Regions from separate parts of the Allobosea sp. RAF48 genome, predicted to be linked through region 2. Evidence: predicted binding sites of a transcription regulator. Region 2 holds the regulator's gene; each other region holds the start of a gene.
What was found. The regulator PhoB, encoded in region 2, activates phosphate uptake and scavenging genes when phosphate is short. The targets are predictions, from matches to a motif close to TGTCATNNANCTGTCAT.
Positions count from the first base shown of each region.

Region 1: the regulator PhoB is predicted to act here: its motif matches at 1,009-1,025, upstream of ugpB (sn-glycerol-3-phosphate ABC transporter substrate-binding protein UgpB).
Region 3: the regulator PhoB is predicted to act here: its motif matches at 1,301-1,317, upstream of AB4Z10_RS09410 (putative 2-aminoethylphosphonate ABC transporter substrate-binding protein).

Region 1 is NZ_JBFRDZ010000007.1:67,231-69,490, forward strand. Features, by position in the region: gene AB4Z10_RS14870 (fumarylacetoacetate hydrolase family protein) at 1-913, opposite strand, end outside; gene ugpB (sn-glycerol-3-phosphate ABC transporter substrate-binding protein UgpB) at 1,116-2,260, shown strand, end outside.
Region 2 is NZ_JBFRDZ010000015.1:166,389-168,648, reverse strand. Features, by position in the region: gene phoU (phosphate signaling complex protein PhoU) at 1-564, shown strand, start outside; gene phoB (phosphate regulon transcriptional regulator PhoB) at 581-1,279, shown strand; gene AB4Z10_RS24405 (hypothetical protein) at 1,378-1,557, shown strand; gene AB4Z10_RS24400 (DUF3175 domain-containing protein) at 1,812-2,096, opposite strand; gene AB4Z10_RS24395 (SpoIIAA family protein) at 2,113-2,260, opposite strand, start outside.
Region 3 is NZ_JBFRDZ010000004.1:108,892-111,151, reverse strand. Features, by position in the region: gene AB4Z10_RS09415 (putative 2-aminoethylphosphonate ABC transporter ATP-binding protein) at 1-156, opposite strand, end outside; gene AB4Z10_RS09410 (putative 2-aminoethylphosphonate ABC transporter substrate-binding protein) at 278-1,297, opposite strand; gene phnY (phosphonoacetaldehyde dehydrogenase) at 1,407-2,260, opposite strand, start outside.

The DNA of each region.
Region 1 (2,260 bases), on a different contig from region 2:
GGTCGCGGCTGATCTTGGCGATCGAGGACGAGCCCTCCAGCGTGAAGCCGTCCTCGCCCTCGACCGTCAGGGTCACCGTCGTCTTGCGGACATGATCGAGCGTGAAGCCGGCATCGAAGAAGCGGATGAAGGGGCCGACCGCGGCCGCCGCATTGTTGTCCTTGGCCTTGCCGAGCAGCAGGGCCGAGCGGCCCTCGACATCGCGCAGGTTGACGTCGTTGCCGAGCGTGGCGCCGACGATGCGTCCGTCCGAAGCGACGATCAGGACGATCTCGGGTTCCGGGTTGTTCCAGCTCGATGCCGGATGCAGGCCGGCGTCAGTGCCCGTGCCGACCGTCGACATCGCCGGGGCCTTTGTGAAGATCTCGGCATCCGGCCCGATGCCGACTTCGAGATACTGGCTCCAGGCGCCCTGCGCGATCAGCACCTCCTTGAGATGCATCGCCTCGGCCGAGCCGGGCTTCAGCTTGGAGAGGTCGTCGCCTATCAGCTTGCCGATCTCCTCGCGGATGGTCGCGGCCGCCGCCGGGTTCCCGCGCGCCTTCTCCTCGATGACGCGCTCCAGCATCGAGATCGCGAAGGTGACGCCGGCCGCCTTCACCGCCTGAAGGTCGAGCGGCGACAGCAGCCAGGGGCGCTTCGGATCGCGGCCGTCCACAGGCGTGTTGGCAAGGATCTCGGCGAGCGAGCCCAGTGCCTCGCCTTTCGCAGCGCGCAGTGCGGCCGCCGGATCGGCGCTCTCGCAGAGGTCGCGGCTGGTCGGGAAGGTGGCGGTGATGTCGACGACCTGCCCGTCGCGCAGCGTGACCACCGCCGGGCCGCCGAGATCGGGGCGCCAGACGCGGCCGGCCAGCGCGGCGGCGGCGGCATCCTGTGGCAAGGTCGTCGAGACGGAAAGGGCGAGGCTCGTCATGATGCGGTCCGGAAAAGGCGAGTCAGGATGCGCAGATCAGCTGTTTATGCGTGAATGCGCAAGCCGGGCCGCGGCCATAAGTGCCTTGCAAAAACTGTCATCGTTTTGTCATTGAAATGTCGCCTGCGCTTCATGCTAGCTTGCGCACCAACGACAAGAACCGCGGCGGCGCCCGCCCGCGGAAGGGAGACACTCCATGAGCATCAAATCGCGCATCCTGATGTCGGTCGCCGCTTTCGCGCTCGTCGGCGCTTCGCCGGCCCTTGCGCAGACCGAAATCCAGTGGTGGCATGCCCTGACGGGCGCCAACAACGACGTGGTCGTCAAGCTCGCTGAGGACTTCAACGCCTCGCAGAAGGACTACAAGGTCGTCCCGGTCTACAAGGGCTCCTATCCCGACGCGCTGAACGCCGGCATCGCCGCTTTCCGCGCCGGCCAGGCGCCGCACATCCTGCAGGTCTTTGAGGTCGGCACCGGCACGATGATGTCGGCCAAGGGCGCGATCAAGCCGGTTCACGAGGTGATGAAGGAAGCCGGCGAGAAGTTCGATCCGAACGCCTATCTCCCCGCCATCACCGGCTATTATTCGACGGCTAAGGGCGACATGCTCTCGATGCCGTTCAATTCGTCCTCGATGGTGATGTGGTACAACAAGGACGCCTTCAAGAAGGCGGGCCTCGACCCGGCGAAGCCGCCGAAGACCTGGCCCGAGACCTTCGAGGCCGCCAAGAAGCTGAAGGCTGCCGGCTACGACAAGTGCGCCGTCTCGAACGCCTGGGCGACCTGGGCCAATATCGAGCAGTTCGGCGCCTGGCATAACATCCCGCTCTCGACCAAGGTCAACGGCATGGCCGGCTTCGACGCCGTGCTGAACTTCAACAAGAGCCCGGCCTTCCTCAAGCACTGGACCAATCTGGTCGAGCTGCAGAAGGACAAGACCTACGATTATTCCGGCCGCACCAACAACGGCGAAGGCCGCTTCACCTCGGGTGAGTGCCCGATCTTCCTGACCTCCTCGGGCTTCTTCGGCAACGTCAAGGCGAATGCCAAGTTCGACTGGGGCAATGCGGCGATGCCGTATTATCCGGATGTGCAGGGTGCGCCGCAGAACTCGATCATCGGCGGCGCCTCGCTGTGGGTGATGGGCGGCAAGAAGGCGAACGAGTACAAGGGCGTCGCCAAGTTCTTCACCTTCCTCTCGGATGTCGACCGTCAGGTGAAGCTGCATACCGAGTCGGGCTATCTGCCGATCACCAAGGCCGCCTACGAGAAGGTCAAGGCGTCCGGCTTCTACAAGGACAAGCCCTATCTCGAGACGCCGATCCTCGAGCTGACCAACAAGACCCC
Region 2 (2,260 bases):
GACCAGCGCCTCGACAACCTGCAGCGGGACGTCGAAGAGAAGGCGGTGCTGACCATCGCCCGGCGCCAGCCGCTCGCGAACGACCTGCGCGAACTGATCTCGGCGATCCGCATCGCGGCCGACATCGAACGCGTCGGCGATCTCGCCAAGAACATCGCCAAGCGCGCCGTCGCCATCGCCGGCCAGTTCCAGCCGCCGCACCGCGCCGTGGTCGGGCTCGAGCACATCAGCCGCCTGGTGCAGGCGCAACTCAAGGACGTGCTCGACGCCTACGCCGCAGGCAACGAGCAGAAGGCGCTCGAGGTCTGGCGCCGCGACGACGAGATCGACGCGCTCTACACCTCGCTGTTCCGCGAACTCCTGACCTACATGATGGAGGATCCGCGCAACATCACCTTCTGCACGCATCTCCTGTTCTGCGCGAAGAACATCGAGCGCATCGGCGACCACACCACCAACATCGCCGAGACGATCCATTACCTCATCACCGGCGACTCGCTCGACGTGAACCGGCCGAAGCTCGACACGACCAATATCGAAGTCGAGGCGGTCACGGGCAGCTGAGGCGAGGCAAGGAATCATGGCCGCACGCATCCTGATCGTCGAGGACGAGGAGCCGCTGACCCTGCTGCTGCGCTACAATCTCGAAGCCGAGGGCTTCGAGGTGGACAGCGTGGCGCGCGGGGACGATGCGGAGCTTCATCTGCGCGACCACACCCCCGATCTCGTGCTGCTCGACTGGATGCTGCCGGGCCTCTCGGGGATCGAGCTTTGCCGCCGGCTGCGGTCGCGACGCGACACCGAGCGCGTGCCGATCATCATGCTGACCGCGCGTGGCGAGGAGACCGAGCGCGTGCGCGGGCTCGCGACCGGCGCCGACGACTATGTGGTGAAGCCCTTTTCGTTGCCGGAGCTGATCGCGCGCATCCAGGCGCTGCTGCGCCGCGCCAAGCCGGGCCATGTCGCGGGACTGCTTGCCGCCGGCGACCTCGAACTCGACCGCACCACACGGCGCGTCCGCCGCGCCGGCAGCGAGCTGCATCTCGGCCCGACCGAGTTCAGGCTGCTGGAGTTCCTGATGCAGGCGCCCGGCCGCGTCTATTCGCGCGCCCAACTGCTCGACGCCGTCTGGGGCCGCGACGTCTATATCGACGAGCGCACCGTCGACGTCCATGTCGGCCGGCTGCGCAAGGCGATCACGCCCGCCAATACCAAGGACCCGCTGCGCACCGTGCGCGGCGCCGGCTACGCCTTCGACGAGACTTTTGCGCGCAGCTGAGCGGCGCTCCAGCTCTCCTCTTCATCGCGACTGGCGATGAACCTTGCCTGCTCGCTCGCGTTGACCCCGAAGGTCAGCGCGAGCCAGAGGAGGTCGCCATGAGCAAGATGCGCCCATCCCGCCGGCCAGTCGAAGCGACAAGGGCCCGGGCGAGCCGGATCATGCCGGGCACGATATGCGCAGCGCTAGGAGGTGGCGAGCGCCGCCCGAGCCAGCATGACCAGCAGGGCAACACCCGCATCAACACGAGCCATCAGGGTCTCCAGCAGGATCGTTGAGGAGGCTGCCCCATGCTGGCCTCGACGAAGGCGCCGCGAAGCATCCGGCACGGCGGCCGGGCTCGTCCCATGAGAATGCGGAGAAGCCGGCGGACATCCGCAAGCCGCCTGCCGACGACGAAACCCGGCAGGTTCGCGTTTTCGGGCGGTGGTGGCGAGCGCGACAGCCATCGCTCGCATGATCCGGCCCGCAAGGGTGGCGGCCCCGCGAGAAGCCCCCTACAGGACGATCCCTGAAGGGGCCGGCAGGAGCCTCAGCCCTCTCGGTAGAAGAGGCGGCGCAAGCTGTGCTTGGCCGCTTCCAGCGTCCTGCGCCGCTCGGCCGGCAGGTTCCGGCCGGCGCGGTTGATGTAGAAAGTCAGCATCGACATCGCCGAGCGATAGGGGCTCGACTTGCGGAGCCGGCTGTGTTCAGCCGACCGCTTCAGCGAACGTGCGATCCGTCGCGGATCGCCCTGCTTGAACACCGCCTTCTCAAGATCGAGCGCGTTGCTCCGGGTGGTGATATCGGCCGACCACCTGCGTTTGTGGGCAGTCATGGCGTCCTCCTGTCGGTCAGGCGTTTGGCCCGCCCTCGATGTCACCGGCCCAGGTCAGTGCGGTCTCGTACTCCTCCGGCTTGAAGGTGCGGACGGTCACGAAGGGGATCGCTGGGTTGAGCAGGTCGACGAAGGCGGCAAGCCAGCCCCTGTCGGTGATCACC
Region 3 (2,260 bases), on a different contig from region 2:
CCGCAGCAATGTCGTCTTGCCGCAGCCGGACGGCCCGAGAAAGCAGACGAACTCGCCGCGGCGGATGTCGAGATCGATATCGTGCAACGCCCGAAACGCGCCGTAATTCTTGGCGAGGGCTCGGATCGAGAGGAATGGGGCCGTAGTCGTGGACATCGTGCCGACCTTCATCTGAACAGGCAGTGATCAGGCTCGCGTGCAACGGCGAAGCCGCTCTCTTGCGTCTTGCACAGACCATGCCGCCAGCCGCTTGCGCGGGCCGGCGGCATGGCAAGGCTCAGTTCTTCGGCGCCGCCTTGGACTCGTAGCGCTTCGACCATTCGGCGAGCACGCGCTCGCGATTGTCGGCCATCCAGGTCAGGTCGTTTTTGATCATCCCCGCCTCGGCATTGGCAGGATAGTTCGCCGGCTTGTTCTCGACACCCGGCGCAGCCACGATGGCGTAGGTCTTCGAGTAGAGTTCGTTCGCCTCCTTGGTCGTCGACCAGTCGGCGATCTTCTTGGAGACGGAGAGGTTCTTGCTACCCTTGACGATGGCGCTGGCTTCCATTTCCCAGCCCACGCCTTCCTTCGGAATCACGACCTCGATCGGCGCGCCTTTGCTCTTCTCGGAAGCGCCGCGCATGTCGAGCGCCAGACCGATGGTGCGCTCGCCGCGCGCCGCCTGCACGCAGGGCGCGGAACCCGAATGCAGATATGCCGCGATGTTCTCGTGCAGCCCGTCCATGAACTTCCAGCCCTCGGCCTCGCCCATGCTCTGCAGCCAGCCGGCGACCATCAGATAGCCGGTGCCGGAGGAGGCCGGATGGGGCATCACGATCTTGCCCTTGAAAGCCGGGTTGAGCAGGTCCTTCCACGAGCTCGGCACGGGCACGCCCTTGGCCTCGGCGGTATTGTAGCAGACCACGCCGAGATAGGCGTCCATGCCAGTCCAGGTATAGGGGCTGTTGGCATCGCGGAACACCGGCTTCAGCGCATCGGCGCCGGCCGGCTTGTAGGTTTCCAGCAGCCCGGCCTTCTCGAACATGAGCAGGCTCGATGCGGCCAGGCCCATCACCATGTCCGCTCGCGGATTGTCCTTTTCGGCCAGGAAGCGGGCGGTGATGACGCCTGTGGAGTCGCGGACCCAGACGACCTCCGCTTCGGGCACTGCCTTCTCGATCGAGGCCTTGAACGGCCCGAGTTGGTCGTTCTCCAGCGCGGTGTAGATCGTCACCTTCGTCTTTTGGGCCTGCGCGGCGCCGGGAAGCGCGAGTGCGAAAGCGCCGATAACACAGGAAGCAAGCCAGCTCTTCATTGTTCTCATCCCCTCGTTATGTTCAGTTTGGGCACTCTTGCGGCGCTTCATTCCCCTGGATTTGGAAAAGCCGGCGGGTCGAGCCGCCGGCTTTGGTCTTTCTTCGTCTTCAAGCGGTCCAGGGCATCGACCAGGTCTTGACGTTTGTGAAGGATTTCATGGCTTCGACGACGCCCTCCTTGTAGCCGAGGCCGGAATCCTTGATGCCGCCAAAGGGAGACATCTCGATGCGGTAGCCGGGAACCTCCCAGAGGTTCACGGTGCCGACCTCCAGCTCCGCGACGAAGCGCTGGATGTAGTCGTAGCGGTTGGTGCAGATGCCGGAAGAGAGACCATAGGCGGTCGAGTTCGAGATCCGGATCACCTCGGCGATGTCGTCGGGCACGCGCACGATCGGGATCACCGGGCCGAAGGTCTCCTCGTGCACCAGTTCGCAGTCATAGGGGATGCGGTCGACCACCGTCGGGTGGAACAGCGCGCCCTCGGCCCTCTTGCCGTAGAGCACCTCGGCCCCCTTCGTCACGGCATCGTCGACGCGGGCCTGGAAGAGCGCGGCCGAGCGGGCGTTGATAACGGTGCCGACATCGGTCTGCGGGTCCATCGGGTCGCCGCATTTCAGCTTCCTGGCCTTCTCGACCACCAGCTTGGAGAAGGCGTCGGCGACGCTCTCGACCACCAGGATGCGCTTCACCGCCGTGCAGCGCTGGCCGGAGTTCTTGGTCGCGCCGGTGACGGCGAGCTCGGCCGCCTTGTCGAGATCGGCATCCTCCATGACGATCAGCGGGTCGTTGCCGCCGAGCTCGAGCACGATGCGCTTGTAGCCGGCATTGGCGGCGATGTGCTTGCCGACCCTGACCGAGCCGGTGAAGGTCACCAGGTCCGCATCGGGATCGGTAATCATCGCGTCGCCCATGGTTGAGGGGTTGCCGGTGACGACCGAGAGCATCTCCGGCGGCAGCCCGG